4 regions of the Micromonospora sp. CA-248212 genome follow, and region 4 is predicted to be linked to each of the others. Evidence: riboswitches for the same ligand, from Rfam matches in the RefSeq annotation. Region 4 holds a riboswitch; each other region holds the start of a gene.
The links. A riboswitch is a leader RNA that binds a small molecule or an ion and turns the genes downstream of it on or off. The one in region 4 is predicted to bind cyclic di-AMP.
Positions count from the first base shown of each region.

Region 1: another riboswitch for cyclic di-AMP. It lies ahead of ACQP03_RS11560 (C39 family peptidase); the one in region 4 lies ahead of ACQP03_RS02960 (coiled-coil domain-containing protein).
Region 2: another riboswitch for cyclic di-AMP. It lies ahead of ACQP03_RS14775 (transglycosylase family protein); the one in region 4 lies ahead of ACQP03_RS02960 (coiled-coil domain-containing protein).
Region 3: another riboswitch for cyclic di-AMP. It lies ahead of ACQP03_RS00425 (NlpC/P60 family protein); the one in region 4 lies ahead of ACQP03_RS02960 (coiled-coil domain-containing protein).

Region 1 is NZ_CP192023.1:2,362,024-2,367,443, reverse strand. Features, by position in the region: gene ACQP03_RS11570 (CDP-glycerol glycerophosphotransferase family protein) at 1-285, shown strand, start outside; gene ACQP03_RS11565 (alpha/beta fold hydrolase) at 290-1,036, opposite strand; gene ACQP03_RS11560 (C39 family peptidase) at 1,170-2,018, opposite strand; cyclic di-AMP (ydaO/yuaA leader) riboswitch at 2,252-2,392, opposite strand; gene ACQP03_RS11555 (hypothetical protein) at 2,678-3,448, opposite strand; gene ACQP03_RS11550 (hypothetical protein) at 3,626-4,069, opposite strand; gene ACQP03_RS11545 (acyltransferase family protein) at 4,253-5,420, opposite strand, start outside.
Region 2 is NZ_CP192023.1:3,097,444-3,102,863, reverse strand. Features, by position in the region: gene ACQP03_RS14795 (GNAT family N-acetyltransferase) at 1-583, shown strand, start outside; gene ACQP03_RS14790 (VOC family protein) at 674-1,111, shown strand; gene dinB (DNA polymerase IV) at 1,169-2,356, shown strand; gene ACQP03_RS14780 (hypothetical protein) at 2,460-2,816, shown strand; gene ACQP03_RS14775 (transglycosylase family protein) at 2,892-3,584, opposite strand; cyclic di-AMP (ydaO/yuaA leader) riboswitch at 3,584-3,752, opposite strand; gene ACQP03_RS14770 (peptidoglycan-binding domain-containing protein) at 4,023-4,511, shown strand; gene ACQP03_RS14765 (peptidase inhibitor family I36 protein) at 4,620-5,021, opposite strand; gene ACQP03_RS14760 (AfsR/SARP family transcriptional regulator) at 5,207-5,420, shown strand, end outside.
Region 3 is NZ_CP192023.1:88,656-94,075, reverse strand. Features, by position in the region: tRNA gene ACQP03_RS00445 (tRNA-Gly) at 36-109, opposite strand; gene ACQP03_RS00440 (zinc metalloprotease) at 313-1,299, shown strand; gene ACQP03_RS00435 (pyridoxamine 5'-phosphate oxidase family protein) at 1,373-1,921, opposite strand; gene dcd (dCTP deaminase) at 1,999-2,577, shown strand; gene ACQP03_RS00425 (NlpC/P60 family protein) at 2,649-3,689, opposite strand; cyclic di-AMP (ydaO/yuaA leader) riboswitch at 3,702-3,837, opposite strand; gene ACQP03_RS00420 (N-acetylmuramoyl-L-alanine amidase) at 4,073-5,420, shown strand, end outside.
Region 4 is NZ_CP192023.1:627,005-632,424, reverse strand. Features, by position in the region: gene ACQP03_RS02970 (copper-translocating P-type ATPase) at 1-1,617, opposite strand, end outside; gene ACQP03_RS02965 (YibE/F family protein) at 1,930-3,288, shown strand; cyclic di-AMP (ydaO/yuaA leader) riboswitch at 3,455-3,585, shown strand; gene ACQP03_RS02960 (coiled-coil domain-containing protein) at 3,590-4,612, shown strand; gene ACQP03_RS02955 (carbonic anhydrase) at 4,672-5,379, opposite strand.

The sequences.
Region 1 (5,420 bases), 1.7 Mb from region 4:
TCCGGCAAGCCGTATGCCGTCACCGACATGGGTGACGAGGGCGACCGGTTCACCGAGCGCTTTCCACTGGCCGGCTCGGGCTACGTGCTGCGGCGCGACATGTCCAACGTGGACGCCGTGCTCACGGCCCTGCTGGACACCGACCCGCTGGCCGATGCCCGCTGGGTCACCCGCCGCCGCTACCTGGGCGACTTCCCGGCCGAGTCGTACGCCGAGGGTTTCCTGACCGCCGCCCGCCGCGAGCTGACCTCGGCCCGGGAACTACCCGCGCCCGCAGCCGCCTGACCGATCAGCGGTACGGCTCCAGCAACGCCAGCACGGCCGCCGGATCCTCCAGGTGCGCGTTGTGCCCGAGACCGGACAGCGTGGCGACCGGTACGCCGTACTCCTTGAGCTGCGCGTCCGTGACCATCGGGTCGTGCTCCCCGCGGGCCAGCACCACCGGCACGTCGGTCGCCGCGAGCAGCGCCGCCAGGTCGGGCGCGCCGACGGCGAACGCGGCGTTGTCCATCGCGAGCCGCCACCGGCCGTCGACCTGACGCAGACCGGCGTCGACCATCGGGTGGTCCGGGAGGACCAGACCGGTGAGGCCGGCGACCCGCAGGTACCGGCGGGCGGCCTCGGTGCGGCTGGTGAACCAGCCCACCGGGCGGGCGGCGAGGTCCGCGGCACGGGCCAGCTCGGCCGGCGCCCAGACGGCCTTGATACCCAAGCCCACCACCGCGTCCACTGGCAGACCGGCGGCGCGGGCCGCCAGCGCCAGGCCGACCACGCCACCGAGCGAGTGCCCGAGCACCACGATGCGGTCGTCGGAGGCCAGGCCCTGCGCGACCCGCTGGGCGAAACCCTCGAAGGAGTACGACGACAGCGGCGCCGACCAACCGTGACCGGCGAGATCGGGCGCCAGCCACCGGCCGGGCCAGTGCTGCTCCAGAAGTGGCGCCCAGGGCAGCCACACGTCACCCGTCGCCCCCATGCCGTGCAGCAGCAACAGGATCGGCTCCCGGCCGGCTTGACCACCCGATTCATCCACCACGGCCGCAGTCTCCCACGGTTCGCGGCCCGGTACGAGAGCCGTTCACCGGCGTCGCGCCCGACACGGGGACGCCGCGGGCGCCGGCCCCTTGTGGGAGACGGCGCCCGCGGCGTCGTGGGGTGTCGCGCGTTGGTCAGGCGGAGTAACCCCGGGTGGCGATCCAGTTCGCCAGGTCGATCGTGGTGATCCAGTAGGCCGGGTCGGCGGCGTTCGCCGAGTCGGCGATCCGCACCGTACGGCCGTTGTCCTTGTAGCCGACGACGGCGATGTAGTGCCCACCGCCGTAGGAGTGATAGCCGCCCTCGGTGTCGATGGCGTCGCCGACGACGTTCGCCACCACGCCCCGGCCATCGGTGATGGCCTTGACGACGTCGGCCTGAAGACGGTCCATCTGGGCCGGGCTGGGCGTGCCCGCGAACATGCGGGTGCGGTACGGGGAGCCCTTCACCTCGGCGTTGAGCACCCGGGTGGTGTCCTCGGCCGAGTTGGTGCCCATCTCGGTGGTGCCCAGCTCGGCGCCGAGCTCCTCCTGGGTGCGGTCGATGCCGCTGGCGCTGAGCGCGTTGCGGGTGGCCGCCGGGCCACAGTTGTAGTAGGTGTTCTGCGCCTCGTAGTCGTAGTCGAGCACCTTCGTCGCGGGCGGCTTCGGCGGCGTCGGCTTCCGGGTGACGTCCGGGTTGCTCGTGGCCTTCGCGGCGGGGGACGCGGCGCTGGTGGCCGGGGCGGCGGTGCTCGGCGCGACGCTCGCCGACGGAGCTGCGGACCGGAGTTCGCCACGGGAGGCGACGGTGTCACTGCGCATCTCGGCGACCGTGGTCGGGGTACGCGAGCCGGCCGGGGCGTCGTCGGCGCCGGCGACCAGGGCGCCGGCGGTGGTGGCGATCGCGAGGGCCGCGGCGGAGGCGGCGACGATTTGGTACGGGCGCTCGGTCGCGAGGCGACGGAGCTGGCGCTTCAGGGTGTGCTTCACGAGGTCCTCCACGGTTCACAGGGAGAGCGGCACACCGGGGCTCGACCGGCATCCGGGCAGGCGTCAGCGCGCGGGCGGTGGCCCGCGGATGATGAGCCGCTCAGGGGAACGCCCGGCGCGGCCGGGCGGGAAGTGCGGTGACCCGGGGGGTCAGCTCACCGTCACGAGGCGGATGAGCGGGGACACCGCGTCGCCGTGGAGGCGGCGGAACAACAAGGGGGTCGAGGGGTGCTGCACGAGGATGGAACTCCTTCCGTCACCGCCTACCGGGTTAGCTGACGGATTCGGGCGGGAAGATCGCCCTACCGCGGGCCGTGGCTCGCGGATTCACCCCGGACTTACTGTGGGTCCCCGGTTCGTTGATCACGATTGAGCGGGTCGGCGCGGCGTCGCCTCCTGCGATCGGTAACCGCACCGGACGGGACGACAGTACTGGCCGGTACGCACTCTGCCAAGCCGCGCCCACCTGCGTAAACATCGATTGGCCCAGCAATTTCTGCGCGTTCTGCCGCTGACGTGACTCGATGGGACAACGGGTTCCGCCGGCACCTGTGGGCGACAACCGGACAGGTGGCCGACAACGCGGCCACAATCGCGGGCGCAATGGCCGCCGATGATGCCCGCCGCCCGATTTCCGCTGCCGGTGACCCGCCTCACATAACGGATCGGGCTCAACCGGCCCGGGCCGGACGCCAGCGTGCCACGAGGGCCGTACGCGACGGCCGCGTCGCGGTGCGCCGGGAGAACGCCGGGCTCGGCCGCGACCGGACCGCCGCCACGTACGCCTCCTCGGCGAGGACGCGCGCCGACTCGGCGGCCACCTCGGCATCCCGCCAGGACGACCGCTCCCGCTCGGCGGCCGTCCGGTGCTCGGCCAGCCTCGCGTCACGGATCGCCCGGATGAGCAGCGTCTCCTGCTCGACCGGGTGCCGGCGGGGGTCCCAGCCGCGCCGGTGCCCGAACACGTCGCCGAGCTGAGCCATGGTCAACTCCCCCCGCCAGTGCGCCGCCATGGCGGCACGGTGCAGATAGCGCTCCCGGGCCGCGTACTCGGCGGGGGTGTGCGGGGTACGCGGTGTCGGCAACGCCCCGGCACCGGCGACCCGACGGGCGGCCGTGTCCGCCTCGTCGTACGCGGTCCAGGCCCGCTGCGCCTCGTCCTGAGCGACCAGCCAGTCAGCGCGCCGCCGTCGGGCGGTCCGCGCGGCCCGGGCGGCGGCCACGGCCACCTCCTCGGCGTACCGGCGCAGGTCGGCCATCTCGGCGACGGCCATCTCGCGGGCGGTGGGTGTCGGCGGCGTGGGGTCGGCCGCGGGCGAGTCCCGCTCCGGTCGGGCCACCAGGACGGCGAGGACCGTCAGCGCCAGCAGGAACAGGGCCGACCAGATGGCGGCGGCCTGGGGCACCTCGGTCAGGAACTGGTAGAAGACGACGGTTTCCATGATCGACACCTCGGCATGAGCACGTAAGCGATGGGATGCCGCACGGGCGGGTGCGGGCGGTGTGTCGTCAGGTGTGGTGACTGGCGTTCGGTCTGGCGGCGTCGCCGGTGATGGAGATCTCGGCGCGCCACACTCCGGCGCTCGCGGGACGGCGTGCCGCCCCGGTGACTGACCCCGCTAGGCCGGCGGGGCGCGGGGGGCCCGGCTGGCCGAGCCGGCGGCGCGGAGGGGCCGCTCCGAGCCCGTGCGCGCCGAGGTCACGCCCGCCAATGGGCGGGGTAACGCGTCCGAACCACCGTGCCGGGCGGGCTGCGGCTCGACCGACCGCGCGGAGGCGTCAGCGCCAAGCTCTGCGGCTCGTCCCTCGCCGACCCTGTCGGTGGCGGCCGAGCCGGTGGCGGCGCGGTCGGTGAGGACGGTGGAGAGGGCCGCGGTCGACGGTCCGAGCGGCTCCGCGAGGGCGAGCGACCCGATGATGGGCGGCGGGGCCGCGGCGGTCGATGCCGGTAGCAGCGCCGGGGCCGCGCCCAGGGCGAGCGACAGCACGGCGAGGCTGGTCAGCACCCGTGCCGCCCAGCGCGCCACCCACCACAGGGGACAGGTGAGCGCGACCGGGAGCACGTCCTCACGCTACCGTCGGGACCGCCCGGACGCATCGGCGACGGGCGTGTCGGCCAGCGCCGCGCCGACCCCGTCCGACCAGCGTGGACCAGGTGGCGTCAGCCGGCGCTGGTGGGTGCCACCGCGCCGGTCAAGATCGCGCTCGATCGTTGATGTAGTGGCCTCACTCGGCTGACGAGACCACTACAACCAGGATCGAGCGCGATCTTGCGCGTCTGGACGGGCGGGCACGGGCGGCACGCCGGCGTCACCGCTCCCGGCCGACGAGGTGGTGCGCTGATGGGGAACGAGCGGCGGGCGACCCGGGCGACGTGGCGCGAGCCGGCGCATCATCGGGGTCTCCACCCAGCGGTGCAGCAACCCGGCGAGGACCAGGTTCGCGAGCAGGAATCCGAGCACCACCGCCGGACCCCGCCAACCCCGGAAACCGGTCCCCCAGTCGCCGCTGAGCCGGAGCACGCTCGTCATCACCAGGACGTGCACCAGGTAGAAGGCGAACGAGACCTCGCCGAGCCAGACCAGCGGACGCGAGCGCCACGGCGAGCGCCGGCCGCGCACGTCGGCGTCGGCGGCCGCGGTGATCACCAACAGGTACGCGACGGCGAGCAGCGTGGTCCACAACTCGGCGCGGATCCACTGCGCGGCGGCCACCCAGGTGCCCACGAAGATCGCGGTGGCGGCGGTCAGGCCCGGCCCGCGCCACCGGCCCCGGAGCATCAGCTCGGCCGCCACCGCGCCCAACCAGAACTCCAGGGACCGCACCGGCGGGAAGATCTGGGTGAACCACCAGCGGCTTACCTCCGGCACCAGATGCTGGGCCGGCCAGAGCGCGAGGATCAGCAGCGGCAGCGCGACCACGAGCGCCCAGAGCACCGCGGGTCGCGCCCGGCGCAACAGGGGCAGCGCCAGCGGCAGACAGAGGTAGAAGAAGAACTCGCAGGACAGCGACCAGCTCACCGTGTTGACGCTGTAGAACCAGCCCAGCCGGGGGTCCCACGCCTGCAACAGCAGCAGGTTCTCCACGGCGACGGCCGGCAGGACGGGATCGGCGAACCACCCGGCGACCAGCAGCGCGGCGGCCCACAGCACCACGTGGTTCGGGTAGATCTTCGCGACCCGTCGACGCCAGAAGGTCAGCCGCGAGTCGCCCGGGCGGGCCGACCAGACCAACACGAAGCCGCTGAGAATGAAGAAGAACTGCACGCCGGACAGGCCGAGGGTGAAGAGGGCGTCGACGACGGCCTTGTACTCCGGCTCGGCGATGATCCGCATCGTCCCGGCGTGGAACCCGAAGACCAGCAGCGCGGCGATCCACCGCAGCCCGGTCAGCGACGGCAGCCGGGCGGGGGCG
Region 2 (5,420 bases), 2.5 Mb from region 4:
GCCGGGCCACGGGCCGGACCACGGGCCGGGCCACGGGCCGGACCACGATCCGGGCCACGGGCCGGACCACGATCCGGGCCACGATCCGGGCCACGGGCCGAGCACGGACACCGCCACCAGGAGCACCGACGGCGGTGGCGACGGTCGCCTGCCGGTCGAGGCGACGCTCGTGGACGCGTTGCGCGTCGACGACGGGTGGCTGCCCGCGTACTCCCTGGTGGCGGTCGATGGGGACGGCCTGGTGGTGGGTCACGTGGTGGCCACGCGGGCCCGCGTGGCCGGTGCGCCGGTGGCGTTGGGTCTCGGGCCGCTCGGCGTGCTGCCCGGCTGGCAGCGACGCGGGGTCGGCAGCGCCCTGATGCACGCGGTCCTGGGCGCCGCCGACGCCCGAGACGAGGCGCTCGTGGTGCTCCTCGGGCACCCCGAGTATTACCCGCGTTTCGGGTTCCGGCCGGCCGTCGAGCTGGGCGTCACCCCGCCGCAGCCGTGGGGCCCGCAGTACTTCATGGCCCGACCGCTGACCGCCTGGCACGGATCGATCCGGGGCGAATTCCGCTACGCCCGCCCCTTCGACGACCTGTGACCGGACCGCACCCGCTGTCGCAACGATCCTGTCGGTCCGTCGCGAGAGGATGGCGACATGACCGACCAGACCGGGAACGAGGATGCTGCTATGGCCCGTGAAGTGCAGATAACGTTCGACGCTGCCGATCCTGCCGCCCTGTCGGCGTTCTGGGCCGACACCCTCGGCTACGAGTTGCAGGGCCCGCCCGGGGGCTTCGACTCGTGGGAGGCCGCGTTGGACGCGATGGGCGTGCCGCCGGAGCGACGCAACGACGCGTCGGCGGTGGTCGACCCCACGGGGGCGGGGCCACGGCTGTTCTTCCAGCGGGTGCCGGAGGGCAAGCAGGCCAAGAATCGCGTCCACCTCGATGTGCGGGCCGCGCCGGGGCTGACGGGTGACGACCGGATGGCGGCCCTGGAGGCGGAGGCCGACCGGCTCACCGCTCGGGGTGCCACACGGCTCGCCCGACACGAGCCCGCTCCCCCGCTCGGCGCCGGTCACATCGTCATGGCAGACCCGGAGGGCAACGAGTTCTGCCTCGACTGAGCGGGCGTTCTCCCAGCTCATTGCCGCGACGACCGGCCGTCATGCGAACATGTGTACGTGTCGCACGACGCCCACATCCTGCACGCCGACCTGGACGCCTTCTACGCGTCGGTCGAGCAGCGTGACGACCCGCGCCTGCGCGGACGGCCGGTGATCGTCGGCGGCGGCGTGGTGCTGGCCGCCAGCTACGAGGCGAAGGCGCGGGGTGTGCGCAGCGCGATGGGGGGTCAGCAGGCACGACGGCTCTGCCCGGACGCGATCGTGGTGCCGCCCCGGATGTCGGCGTACACGCAGGCCAGCCGGACGGTGTTCGAGATTTTCCGACAGACCACGCCGCTGGTCGAAGGGCTCTCCATCGACGAGGCGTTCCTCGACGTGGGCGGGCTGCGCCGGCTGGTCGGCACACCGGCCGACATCGCCCAGCGGCTGCGCCGGGAGGTCCGCGACCGGGTCGGCCTGCCGATCACGGTGGGTGTGGCCCGGACGAAGTTCCTGGCGAAGGTGGCCAGCGCAGTGGCGAAGCCGGACGGGCTGCTGGTTGTCGCCCCCGACGCCGAGACTGCGTTCCTGCATCCACTGCCGGTGGAACGGCTCTGGGGCGTCGGTCCGGTCACCGCCGCGAAGCTGCGGGAACGCCGGATCCGTACCGTCGCGGACGTGGCCCGGCTCGGCGAGGCCGCGCTGGTGTCCCTGCTCGGGGCCGGCGCCGGCCGGCACCTGCACGCTCTCGCCCACAACCGCGACCCCCGGGCGGTGCAGATGGGCCGGCGGCGGGGCTCGATGGGCGCGCAGCACGCGTTGGGGCGTACCCCACCTGCGCCGGAGGAACTGGACGCCATCCTCGCCGGTCTGGTCGACCGGGTCACCCGACGGATGCGGGCGGCCGGACGGTCCGGACGCACCATGGTGTTGCGACTCCGCTTCGGCGACTACACCCGCGCCACCCGCTCGCACACCGTGCCCAAGGCGACCGCCGACACCACCCCACTGCTCGCCGCCGCCCGGACACTGCTGCGGGCCGCCCTACCGGAGATCGACCGGCGCGGGGTCACCCTGCTCGGCGTCTCGGTCGGCAACCTGGACGACAACCCGGTGCAGCCGGAGCTGCCGTTCCAAGCCAACACCGGGGCCGACCTGGACGCCGCCGTGGACGCGGTCCGCGACCGCTTCGGCTCGACGGCGCTCACCCGGGCGGCGCTGCTCGGCCGCGCTCCCGGTGTCGAGATGCCGCTATTGCCGGACTAGAGCGCCCCGGTTGCTGCGACCGGAGACACATCACAGCAGGTCGGCGGTTTAGCCGGCCGCACACAGGTGAAGTCTTGAGGGGAAAGCCTGACGAGGGGGGCCCATGTCCGACGAGACCAGCAACCGACCGAGCCGTCGTGCCGAACGCCCGGGCGACGTGACCGACCCGCTGCTCTGGCAGCTCGCGGTCGACGTGCTCGAGGCCCACGAGGCCGACGACGAGGGTCGCTGCCGCAACCTCCAGTGCGCCGGCCAGTCCTGGCCGTGTGCGGCGCGTACGACCGCCGAGCAGTCGTTGCGACTGGCCCGCAGCACCCCCGACTCGGTCGAGACGGCCATCGACGGTGGCGGGGGCGGCACCGGCTGGACGGCCGAGGCCGCCGCGCCGGCGCAGCGCTGGGGCTGGAACGGCGACGTGATGGCCCGCCGCGAGGCGAGGTCGGCCGCCTCGGCGGCGTGACCCGTCCCGCGAGGACAGCGCCAGACGAACGAACGCTCGGCCGGTGACCCGGCCGAGCGTTCGTCGGTACGTACGTCAGAGAGCGAGCCGCTGCCCCGGGAAGATCAGGCCCGGGTCCGCGCCGATCAGCTGACGGTTGCGCTCGTACAGGGCCTGCCAGCCGCCGCTGCGGGGGTGCCGCTCGGCGATCTCCGACAGGGTGTCCCCCGGCGCGACCACGTACGTGTCGCCGCCGGCCGCCGGGGCGGTCCGCTCGTGACCACGGGTAGCCGGCTGGTCGCCGCGTGCCGGCCGCTCCTTGCCGGAGGTGGACGTCGACGACTTGGAGGTCGACTTCGTCGGGGACTTCGCGGTGGACTTCGTCGGGGACTTCGCGGTGGACTTCGTCGAGGTACCGCCCGACGAGCCGCCCTTGCGGCCGCAGGTCGGCCACGCGCCGATGCCCTGCCCGTCGAGCACCTTCTCGGCGATCGCGATCTGCTCGCCACGGCTGGCCAGATCGGCGCGGGCGGCGTACTTCGTGCCGCCGTAGCCGGCCCAGGTGCCCTGGGAGAACTGCAGCCCGCCGTAGTAGCCGTTCCCGGTATTGATCTTCCAGTTGCCGCCGGACTCGCACTGGGCGATCGCGTCCCAGTTGACACCGGCCTGGGCCGGGGCCGCCGGGCCGAAGAGGGCGACGGCGCCGGTGACCGCGCCGACCGCCAGGGTACCGACGGCGACGCGGCGGGTGGTGACCCGTCGATGACGGGGGGTGTACGCAGACGTCATGGATCATTCCTCCACGCCGGCGAGGTGAGCTGTCGGGTTCGGGCCGAGGAGCCCGGCCGCGCGCTGGCGGCTTCACCCCGAGGTGACATGCACCGAGGAACGTTGGGTCCCCCGCTCCTGCCCGGGTTCTGTTTCCGACGACCGGGGGCAGGATTTGGCGTTGCCGGTCGCGGCGTCCACGGTGGTGGACCCGACCGACGGTAGGCACGGTGGGTGACGGTCGCCCACCGCTTGTGAAGTTGTTCACCGGCTCACGCGGGGCGCTGCGGCCAGCGGTTGCGGAGGACGTCCACCTGTGCAGCGGCCATCATGGACCGTTTCCGATCAGGGCCTGCCGTCCCGGTGAATTGACGTTCGGACAGGAAACCGTAGACGGGCGGTAGCGATGCTCTGGAGCACACCGGGTCCGTCCCGGAAACGACACCCCAGGAGGAGATCATGCCGCTCCAGCAGAGTCGCAACGGCCGTCGCCGCGCCGCAGCCGTCCTCGTAGCCCTACTGGCCGGCGCTGGCCTGACGCTGTCCGCGCCGACCGCCGCACAGGCGTCCAGCCCGTGCACCAGCCTGACCTTCTACCGGGTCGGCGGCTACCCGGGCGGCGCGGACATGCACGTGCCCACCGTCGGCTGGCAGACCGGAAACAAAAGCTGCTACCTCACCTACGGCCACTCGGGCTCCGCGGTGCTGGTGCTCCAGGAGGCGCTGAACAACTGCTACGCGCGGTCGCTCAGCCTGGACGGGAACTACGGTCCGAAGACCCGGGACGCCGTCCGGTACGCCCAGCACAAGATCAATGAGGACATCGTGTACGCGAACATCGCCGAGGACGGCGAGTACGGCCCGCAGACACGTGCCTACATGGGCTTCGCGATCTTCGGGGTCAACGGCGGCCCGGTCATTCCCAACGTCTGCTACTACCCGGGCTGACCGCCGTACAGCGCCGGCCGGAGCCCTCGCGGACTCCGGCCGGCGCCGTGGCGGCCCCTCCCCCGGTGCGGCGTCGCCGGCTCCCCCCTGCGCGGCGACGCTCATGGATCAGCAGACCCGGACCGCCTCGATCCGCTGATTCCAGTTCCCCCCGATCGCGGCCGAGTCGTACGCCAGGTTCGCCCGGTAGCCATAGGCGTGCTGGTAGCCGAGCAGGCCGGTGGCGTTGGCGTTGTCCCAGAAGGTGGAGACGGTGCCGGACGGCCGGTTGTTGATGATCGATTGGGCCCGGTTGCGGAAGTACGAGGGCAGCGGGACGTCGTTGCATCCGTTGTACGGACCGTCGAGCAGGAAGATGTCGCCGCTGAAGTTGGCCCCGGCGTACAGGCAGAGCAGACCCGACGGGCAGGCGTAGTTGGCCTGGGCCGGGCTCGGGGCGACGCCGAGCGTGGCGCCCACGGCGATCGTACCGAGCAGCGCGGACGTGAGCCTTCGCAGAGCACTTCGCACGATGGTGACCTCCGGTGTCGTCACGACCGGAACCGGCCGCGAGTCGAGTTGCTGACATCACGTTGATCGATGTCCTTGTAGCAACGATGATCTGCGCGGAAGGTCGACGAATTCCTGCCGGAACCTCAATCCGGCTGTCCCGGGGGTGCCGGTGGGGCGACCGGCGGTGCAGCGAGCGGCGGTTCATGGAGATTCGGGTCCTCGGGCCGGTCGAGGTCTGGGCGGACGGCCGTCCGGTCGATGCCGGAGCGGCCCGCCAGCGCGCCGTCCTGGCCGCACTGGCGGTCGACGTGGGCCGACCGGTGAACCTGGACGCTCTGGTGGACCGGGTCTGGGGTGACGCGTCGCCGCCCCGGGTTCGCCACAACCTGCACGTCTACCTCGCCCGGCTCCGCCGGG
Region 3 (5,420 bases), 540 kb from region 4:
GGCGGGACATCTGTCCTGACCAGGGCTTCCGTACGTGGAGCGGGTGACGGGAATCGAACCCGCACTGTCAGCTTGGGAAGCTGATGTTCTGCCATTGAACTACACCCGCGGGCGGCACCACTGTACCCGAGTCGTCGCAGCCATGCACCCAACCACCCCCACGCGCCGACCGCCCCCGCTCCTGCCCGAAGAAGTTTCCAGACGGCAACATATGACCGTTCTCAAATGCATCGATGAGTTGTAACGTCGGCCACACGTTCCCAGCCACGGCGTGACACACCCCCTGCCGCGCCGCCAGAAAGAGGTGGGCCCATGGGACTCCGTCCCAACCTGCTGACCCGGCGCGTCGCCGGTGTCGCGTCGACAACTCTCGCGCTGCTGCTCAGCACCGCTGCGGTGGGCGTCGTTCCGGCCGCTTCGGCCTTCTCCTCAGCACCGGGTGGCGCCTGCGCGCAGCCGGTCGACAGCCACGCCAACGCCCGGGCGAAGCCCGGCGCGGGGGCCCTGCACGAGCCGAACGAGCTGACCGCCAAGCAGGTCCGCGAGCGGGACGCCGACCTCGCGGCGGCGCTGCGCGAGCGGGCCAACTACCGGGCCGGCGCCGGCGCCACGACGCTGGCCGCTACGGTCACCATCCCGGTGGTGGTGCACGTGATCCAGGAAAACAGCACTCGGGCCGGCGGAAACATCCCCGACTCGATGATCACCTCGCAGATCAGCGTGCTGAACCAGGCCTACGCGGGTGGGACCGGCGGCGCGGCCACCGCGTTCGCCTTCCGACTCGACTCGATCGACCGGGTGACGAACCCGTCCTGGTATCCCATCGTCGACGGCTCGTCGGCGGAGCGGTCGATGAAGTCGTCGCTACGGGTGGGCGGCAAGAACACGCTCAACATCTACCTCGGTGAGTTGAGCGACGACCTGTTGGGCTGGGCGACCTTCCCGCAGCGCAGGCTCAGCAGCATGGATGGCGTGGTCGTGCTGAACGAGTCGCTGCCGGGCGGCACCGCCACCAACTACAACCAGGGCGACACCGGCACCCACGAGGTCGGCCACTGGCTGAACCTCTACCACACCTTCCAGGGTGGCTGCGGCGGCTCAGGTGACGGCGTCAGCGACACCCCGGCCGAGGCGTCGCCCGCGTACGAGTGCCCGACCGGCCGGAACACCTGCTCGGCGGCCGGCCTGGACCCGATCACCAACTTCATGGACTACACCTACGACTCGTGCATGTACCAGTTCACCGCGGGTCAGGCGAGCCGCATGCTGACCGCGTGGAACGCGTACCGCGCGGCCTAGCTCCTCGCGTACACCAGGTGCCGGCTCCGTCACGACGGAGCCGGCACCGGCGTCTCTGCCCCCAGGGCCGTGGTCAGGCGGCCGTGCACTGAACGTCGCGGCTGCGGCGGGTCGGGCGCGTCTGCGGTACGGCCGCGGGCGCGGCCGCCGCGGGCGGGGTCTGCGGATCGAGCCAGACCTGGACGGCCGGACGCCCCACGGCGATGCCCAGGCCGTGCTGGTCACGACGGGTCAGCATCGCCACGTCGACGGTGAACTCGAACAGCCGCCAGTCGGCCCGCGGCTCGGCCCGAGCGCTCTGCGCCAGCCGGGCCACCCGGACCGGATCGGTGACCGGCCAGGCGTGACCCGCCACGTACGCCTCGTCGTCGCTCTCCTCCGGAGGGAACGAATGCAGCGCGTATCGGCCGTCCCGTTCGAGGTCCCGGCGCTTCGGCGAGTCGATGATGAAGCAGAACAGACCCTCGTCGGTGATGACCGGGGAGACCGGATGGACCCGGGGCCCACCGTCGGCACGGACCGTGGCCAGATAGCCGAAGCCCGGCCCGTACTGCTGCAGGAGAACGCGGATGCCGTCGGCGAGGCGGGGCTCGTCGACGGCGAAATCGGACCAGGAAGCCATGCGAGCATTCTATCGAACAAATGTACGAGGAGCGACCTCGACACGCTGGTCACCGCCCACCTCGCTATGGTGGTCCGATGCTGCTCTCCGACCGTGACCTGGTCTCCGAGATCAAGGCCGGCACGCTGGGCCTGGAGCCGTTCGAGCCCACCCTGGTCCAACCCTCCAGCATCGACGTACGACTCGACCGGCTGTTCCGGGTCTTCAACAACCATCTCTACACCCACATCGACCCGGCCATGCAGCAGGACGACCTGACCTCGGTGGTCGAGGTGCCCGACGGCGAGCCGTTCGTGCTGCACCCGGGAGAGTTCGTGCTCGCCTCGACGCTGGAGGTGATCTCGCTCGGCGACCAGCTCGCCGGCCGACTGGAGGGGAAGAGTTCGCTGGGCCGCCTCGGCCTGCTCACCCACTCCACCGCCGGGTTCATCGACCCGGGCTTCTCCGGGCACGTCACGCTGGAGCTGTCCAACGTGGCGAACCTGCCGATCACCCTCTGGCCGGGCATGAAGATCGGTCAGCTCTGCATCTTCCGACTCTCGTCGCCCGCCGAACACCCGTACGGCTCGGTGGTCTACGGCTCGCGTTACCAGGGTCAGCGAGGCCCGACGCCCAGTCGCTCCTGGCAGAACTGGCGTGCCTGGCCGACGCGCTGATCCGCCCTTGCGATGTAAGGAAGGGCCCCCTTCTATACCTGAGGCGTTAGAAGGGGGCCCTTCCTTACATCTCAGCCGGGGCGGCCGTAGCTGTGGATGGGCCCGTCGTCGACCTTCTTCATCTTGACGGGCACACCGGCCTGGGAGGCGTGCACCACCCAGCCGTCGCCGACGTACATCCCGACGTGGTGGATGTCGCTGTAGTAGAAGACCAGGTCACCGGGGCGCAGGTCGCCCTTGCTGACGTTCTTGGTCACCCGGCTCTGCGCGGCGGCGTTGTGCGGCAGCGACACACCGGCCTTCGCCCAGGCGGCCAGCATCAGCCCGGAGCAGTCGTACGAGTTCGGACCCTCGGCGCCCCACACGTACGGCTTGCCGATCTGGGCGCAGGCGAACTTGACCGCGATGCCGGCACCGCCACCCGGGTAGCTGGCCGGGCAGGGCGCGGGACGCAGCGAACCGCCGCCGCCGTTGCCGTACACCTTGAGGCGCAGCTTCTGTAGCCGGTCGATCTCCTCGTTGATCTGCTTCTTCTTCGCCGCCAACTGGGCCTCGGTGCGGGTCAGCTGGACCACCATCTCGTCCAGCGGCGCCTTCTGCCGGGCCAGCTCGTTGCGCAGGTCGGCGACCTGGCGGACGTCCTCCTGCTGGTTGTGGGCGAAGCGGTCGAGCATTTCGAGCTGACCGACCATCTCACTGGGCGACCGGCTGCCGAGCATCGTGTTGACGGTCGACAGGTTTTCACCCATGTACGCGCGGACGGCCAGCGCGCTGACCTTGTCCATCGCGGCGTCGACCTGGCGCTCCAGCGGCGCGATGCGGGCGGCGAGCGTGTCGGCCTGCTTGCGCTTGAGGGCCAGGTCGGCTCGGGTGGCGTTGTGCCGCTCGATGATCGGTTCGAGCTTGTTCCAGTCGTCGTCGATCTGCCGTTCGATCTCGGCGACGGACGGGTCGGCGTGGGCCACCGTGGCGCTACCGGTCAGGACGACGGCGACGCCGACCAGGGCGGCGAGGGCGGTGGTGAAGCGGGACCAGCGTGGACGCGGCACGGTCGACGTCGGGTCGGCCGGGGCCGACCGTCCGGACGACGGCCGCGGGGCTTGGAGGGCCACCGGGTTCCGTACTCCTTCTTCCTGACCGCCTACCGGGTTAGCTGACGGGTTCGGGCGGGAAGTGGGCGCCCTACCGCAGGAACTGCGGATTCACCCCGAGGAACCTGGGTCCCCGGCTCGCTCGCGAGCGACTCGGCGGTGTCGGTCCGTTACCGCCCGGGGTGGGCAGACCTGCTACCGGGCCGACGAATGACCAGAGTAGAGACGGCCGTTACCGATCCGCAACCCGTGCGGCCGTGACACTCCGTACCGATTGCGGCGGGCCATCGAGCGGACGTGAAGATTTCCTTCCGTACGTTTCGAAACATGGAAAGGTATTGACGTGGGCTCCCGAGCAGGACGAAGGTGACGGCACCGACACCAGTTCACATGTAGGGGGTTCGATGAAACGTCCGACCCTGCTCGCCGTCGCGCTCGTCACCGCCACGGCGGCCGTGCCGCTGTCCGCCGGCCCGGCCACCGCGGCCCCCGCCGCCGACCGCCAGCAGCAGTACGCCGCCGCGGCGACCGAGTACGGCGTACCCATCGACGTACTACTCGGCGTCTCCTACCTGGAGTCCCGCTGGGACAGCAATGCCGGCACGCCGAGCACCAGCGGCGGCTACGGCCCGATGCACCTGACCGACGCCCGGCACGTGACCGCCCTGCCCCGGGGCGGTCACCACGACGCCCCGGGAGAGGATCCGCGCGGCGACGAGTCCCGTCGTCCTCTCGCACCGGCGCCCGCCACCGGCAACGCGCCGCCCAGCGCCGCGCTGCAGACCGTGGACGCCGCCGCCGCGCTCACCGGCGCCACCGCCGAGGCGCTGCGCACCGACCCGACGACGAACCTCCGGGGTGGGGCGGCGCTGCTGGCCGCGTACCAACGGGAGGTCGGCGCCCCGGTCGGAGTCGGCACCGACCCGGGCACCTGGTACGGCGCGGTGGCCCGCTATGCCGGCGCGGACAGCGCCGATGCCGCGGCGGCCTTCGCCGACGAGGTCTTCACCACGATCGGCGCGGGCGAGACGCGGGTGACCGACGACGGCCAGCGGGTCACGCTGCCGGCCCGGGCGGTACGACCCGAGCGGTCCTGGCTGGACCGACTGGGGCTGCGGCGACTCGCCCGCCCGGACGGGTTGGAGTGCCCGAGCACCGTGTCCTGTGAGTGGATCCCGGCACCCTACGCGGCGTTCGGCGACGGCGACTACGGCAACCACGACCTGTCCGACCGGCCCGCCCGGCAGAAGATCGAGTACATCGTCATCCACGACACCGAGGCGAGTTGGGCGACCACCCTGCAACTCGTCCAGGACCCAACCTACGTGAGCTGGCACTACTCGCTGCGCTCGGTGGACGGGCACATCGCCCAGCACGTCCGCACCAAGGACGTCGCCTGGCACGCCGGCAACTGGTACGTCAACGCCAAGTCGATCGGGCTGGAACACGAGGGCTTCGCCGCGCAGGGCACCTGGTACACGGAGGCGATGTACCGCACGTCGGCGAAGCTCGTGCGGCACCTCGCGCTGCGGCTGGGCATCCCGCTGGACCGCCAGCACATCATCGGCCACGACAACGTGCCCGGCACCACGGCGGCGACGGTCCGCGGGATGCACTGGGACCCGGGGCCGTACTGGGACTGGACGCACTACTTCGACCTGCTGCACGCCCCTCGGCTGGACACCGGCACCCCGGCCACCGGGCTGGTCCGGATCGACCCCGACTACGCGACAAACCAGCCGGCGTTCACCG
Region 4 (5,420 bases):
GTCCACCCCGGCCCGGAAGCCCAGGTCGGCGGCGACCGACTCGGCCACCGACCGCGCGTCCCCGGTGATCATGGCAATGGTGCGGACGCCATCGGCCCGCAGCTCGGCGATGGCCTTGCGGGCCTCCGGCCGCACCGCGTCGGTGAGCGCGAACGCCCCGAGCACCGTGTCCGGCAACCGCAGGAGATACAGCACCACGGCACCGCGTGACGACCAGCGGCCGGTCGCCTCCCGCAGCTCGTCCGACAGCGGTCCACCCCGCTCACGCAGCAGGGTCGGCCCGCCCACCGCGTACTCCGTACCGTCGACGATGGCCCGCACCCCGCGACCCGGCAGCGAGCGGAAGCCGCCGGCACGGGCCGGCCCACCGGGTCCGGCCGCCGCCACGATCGCGCGGGCCAGCGGATGTTCGCTGTCGGACTCGACACCGGCGGCGATCCGCAGCGCCTCGTCCCGGCCCACGCCGGGGGCCGTCACCAGGTCGGTGACCTCGTGCGCGCCCCGGGTCAGCGTGCCGGTCTTGTCGAACAGCACCGCGTCGACGGTACGCATCCGCTCCAACGCGAGCCGGTCCTTGACCAGGATCCCGCTTCGCGCCGCCAGCGCCGTGGAGAGCGCGACGACGAGTGGGATGGCCAGGCCGAGCGCGTGCGGGCAGGCGATCACCAGAACGGTGACGGTACGCACCACCGCCTCGTCGGGCTCACCGAGCGCGGTCCAGACCACCAGGGTGAGCACGGCGGTACCGGCGGCCACGTAGAAGAGCGCGGCGGCGAACCGGTCGGCGAGCAGTTGAGCCTGCCCGCCCGAGCGCTGCGCCTGCGCGACCATGCGTTGGATGCCCGCGAGCGCGGTCTCGTCGCCCAGCGCCTCGACCCGGACCCGGATCGCCGAATCGGTGGCGACCGTGCCGGCCACCACCCGATCGCCCGCCGACCGGGCAACCGGGCGCGACTCGCCCGTGATCATCGATTCGTCCAACTCCGCGTCGCCGTCGACGACCCGGCCGTCGGCCGGCACCCGACCCCCGGGTCGGACCAGCACCACGTCGTCGACCCGCAGCCCGTCGACAGGTACGCGCTCGACCCGCCCGTCCGCCGCCACCCGCTCGGCCTCGTCGGGCAGCAGCGCCGCCAGTGCCGCGAGCGCCCCACGGGCCTGCCCGATGGCCTTCATCTCCTGCCAGTGCCCGAGCAGCATGATGGTGACCAGCGCGGCCAGCTCCCACCAGAAGTCCAGGTCGAAGGCGCCCAGGCTGGTCGCCAGCGACGCGGTGTACGCCACGGTGATCGCCATCGCGACCAGCAGCATCATGCCCGGCGCGCGGTCCCGCATCTCACGTACCGCGCCGACCAGGAACGGCCAGCCACCCCAGAGGAACACCACCGAACCGAGCACCGGCCCCACCCAGGAGCGACCCGGCGCGTCCAGCCGGAGCCCGAGCCGGTCCACCACCAGGTCACTGGTCAGCACCACCGGCACGGTGAGCACCAGACAGACCCAGAACCGCCGACGGAACAGGGCCGGGTCGTGCCCGGCGTGCTTGTCGTGCCCGGCGTGCTTGTCGTGCCCGGCGTGCTTGTCGTGCTGTCGGTGCTCGGTGGGTGGCTCAGGCATGACTCCACCATCCGCCGCGCCCGGGGCGGTGTCAGCGGTTCGACTCCCCCGACACGTCCGCACGACCTGCGACCCCCCGCCGCGCTGGTTAGCATCGTCCAGCGATGACCCACCGGATCCCGCCGCCGAGACGGGCGACGGCGCCGCCACGGCGCGGCCCCGTACGGCGCCGACCCGACCACTTCATCACTCTCCGTGATTGCCGGGTCGTCAGGCGGCGAACCGACGCGCTCGTGCCCGCGTTCGTCCGGCGGAACTGAACCGCAGAGGCCGCCGGCACGTACCCCGCACCGGATCGTTGGGAGTCTCGCATTGGGTTCCGACCACAGCCATTCCGCTCGACCCGCCCCGCCCCGGGTACGACGGATCCTCATCGCGACGGTGGTGCCGCTCTTCGTGGCCACCGTCGTCGCCGCCGTGGTGCTGTGGCCACGGGACGGCGCACCGAAGAGCGGCGGTGGGGCGGATCTGCCGCGCCACCACGGCACGGTGACCCGGGTGGTGACCGAACCGTGCCCACCCTCGACGAGCCCGGAGGGCACGCCGAGCGGCGGGCCGTGCGGCACGGTGGACGTACTCCTCGAAGACGGGCCGCGCGCCGACCGGCAGGTGAGCACGCCCGTCCCCGCCGGCCCCGGAGCGCCTCGGGTCGAGGTGGGCGACGACGTCGTCCTGGTCGAGCTGACCGATCCGACCGATCCCACCCTCAGCACTTGGAACATCGCCGAGCACCAGCGCGGGACGCCACTGGTGTGGCTCGTGGGGGTCTTCGCCGCCGCCATCGTCGCGTTCGGCCGGTGGCGGGGTCTGGCCGCGCTCGCCGGCCTGGCCGCCAGCTTCGCCATCCTGCTCACCTTCGTGTTGCCGGCCATCGGCGCGGGCCGGTCACCGCTGCTGGTGGCGGTGGTCGGCGCGGCCCTGATCATGTTCGTGGTGCTCTACCTGACACACGGGGTGACCGCGCAGACCTCCGTCGCGGTCCTCGGCACCCTGGGCAGCCTGGTGCTCACCGGCGTCCTCGCGACCATCGCCACGGCCGCCACCCAGCTCACCGGCTTCGGCAGCGAGGACGCCACCACGCTCTCGATGTTCCAGGCGGAGGTGGACCTGCGCGGCCTGCTGCTCGCCGGGATCATCATCGGCTCACTCGGGGTACTCGACGACGTGACCGTCACCCAGGCCGCCACCGTCACCGAGCTGGCGAACGCCAACCCCGGGCTGGGTCGACGACAGCTCTACCGGGCCGCCACCCGGGTCGGCCGGGCGCACATCGCCTCCACGGTCAACACCATCGTGCTGGCGTACGCGGGCGCGTCACTGCCGCTGCTGCTTCTGCTCACCGCCGACTCGCGCCCCATCGGGCAGATTCTGACCAGCGAGTTCCTCGCACAGGAGATCGTCCGCAGCGCGGTCGCCACCCTCGGCCTGATCGCCGCCGTACCCCTCACCACCGGGCTGGCCGCGGTGGTGACCGCGGCCGGGTCGACGGCCACGCCCGACGCGGACGCCCCGCCACCGCGCCCCCGCGCGGACCGCGCGGAGGCGCTCGCCGCTCTCAGTTCCCCGCCGACGGATCGGGCCGACCGGCCCGATCCACAGCGGAACACACCCCCATCCACCGCCACCACCGGGTGGCCAGAGCCGAACAGGAGCACGGATACGGCATGGTGACACTCCTCAGCGTGACCGGATCGGGCACCCGCCCTGAGAACCGCGTCACTGGTCACTCAACGCCATGGCGAAATGACGCTTTTAGTCGGCATCAGGACGTAGCTCAGGCGGTGGACTCTCGGGTAACCTCGCTGCCGGTCACCGACGAAGGCGCGCAGCGGCGCCTGCGGTGCCACCGCCCAATCGCCAACCGGCGAGCCGGGGACCCAGGTACCTGGGGTGAATCCGCGACAGCGGTAGGGGCCACTTCCGCCCCGAACCCGTCAGCTAACCCGGTCGGCGGTCGACGGAAGGGAAGATTGTGACGGCACCCCTACGCCGCTGGTTGACGCCCGTGGTGGCCGTGTTCGCCGCGCTGACCGTGCTCGCCGGACCCCTCCCGGCCCACGCCGCCCCGACGACCCCCACACCGTCCGGGCACGAGGAGGACGGCGACGAGCCCAAGCTGCTCACCGACGTCATCGAGCAGACCAACCGGGACTACGTGGCGGCCAAGTCCAAACTGGACAAGTCCAAGAAGCGGCAGGTCGAACTCGCGGCAGAGGTCGACCGGGCGAAGGCCGACCTGGCCGCGCTGGCCCCGCAGGTCGCGCAGATCGCCGCTCAGTCGTACCGGACCGGACGGGTCGGCGCGATCGCGATGCTGCTGGAGGCCGACGCCCCGGACTCGTTCGTCCAGCGGGCCGCGGCGCTCGACGAGATGAACATGGTCAACGAAAAGAAGCTCGCCGAGGTCAACGCGGTGAAGTCCCGCGCCGAGGAGGCCAAGCTGGCCCTCGACACCGAGGTCCGGGAGCAGCAGAAGCAGACCGCGCTGATGGCGAAGGACAAGCGCGACGCGGACAAGGCGCTCGCGCTGGTCGGCGGCAAGGGCTTCACCGGCGGTCTGGTGGACGCCACCTCCCCGGTCGCCCGGATCGGCCCGGGTCGCACCGCCGACGGCGACTGGAAGCCCCAGTCGTGCAGCGAGAAGGACCCGACCACCTCCGGCTGCGTCACGCCGCGCACGCTGCACGCGTACAAGGAGGTCAAGCGGGCCGGGTTCAACCGGTTCGTGGGCTGCCACCGCAACGGTGGACCGTACGAGCACCCGAAGGGTCGCGCCTGTGACTGGTCGTTGCAGAAGAGCGGCTTCAGCCCGTGGCACAACGACGACACCCGGATGTACGGCAACAACGTGGCCGCGTTCCTCATCCGCAACGCCGACCGGCTCGGCATCTACTACGTGATCTGGAACCGGCAGATCTGGTTCCCGGCGACCGGCTGGAAGTCGTACAGCGGGCCATCGAACCACACCGACCACGTACACATGTCGCTGCTCTGATCCGACGCTCAACAGTTCGAGGGCCGTCCCGCGTCGAGCGGGGCGGCCCTCGTCGCGTGTCAGGCGGCGGCGGTCGCGGCCGGGTCGTCCGAGGCGTCGCCGGCCGGTACGGGGGTCACGGGTCGCACCGCCCCGGCGGCGAGCCGGTACGACATCCCCACCACCGCGCACCGCCCCCGCGCCACCTCGTCGGCCAGCACGGGCGACTGCCCGAGCAGCGTCTCGACCGTCTGCGCGATGTGGATGTCGACGATGCCGTCGATGTCGTGCACGCCCTCGGCCGTGGCTCGTCGCAGGCTGGGCAGCACCGCGTCGACCACCGCTGGGAGATGTCCCGGGGGCGCGATGCCGGTGGCCGCCGATTCGCGGGCCGCCTGCACGGCGCCGCAGGAGTCGTGCCCGAGCACCACCACCAGCGGAGCACCGAGGACGGCCACCGCGTACTCGACGCTGCCCAGCACCTCTGGCCCGGTGGTGTGCCCGGCGGTCCGGACGACGAAGAGGTCACCCAGCCCCCGGTCGAAGATGATCTCGGCGGCCAGCCGCGAGTCGGAGCAGCCGACGATCACCGCGAAGGGGTGCTGCCCGTCCGCCACGGCGGCCCGGTGCCCGGCATCCTGGTTGGGGTGGCGCGGCTCTCCGGCGACGAAGCGACGGTTGCCAGAGACCAGCTCGGCGTACGCTCGGGCCGGCTCGGTGGCGACCGGCGCCTGCTCGACGGTCCGCTGCGTGCCCGGCTGCCCGCCGGGCGTACCGGAACGGCTCATCCCCGCACCTCGTCTCACGCGTTTGACCTGCTCAACGGTCT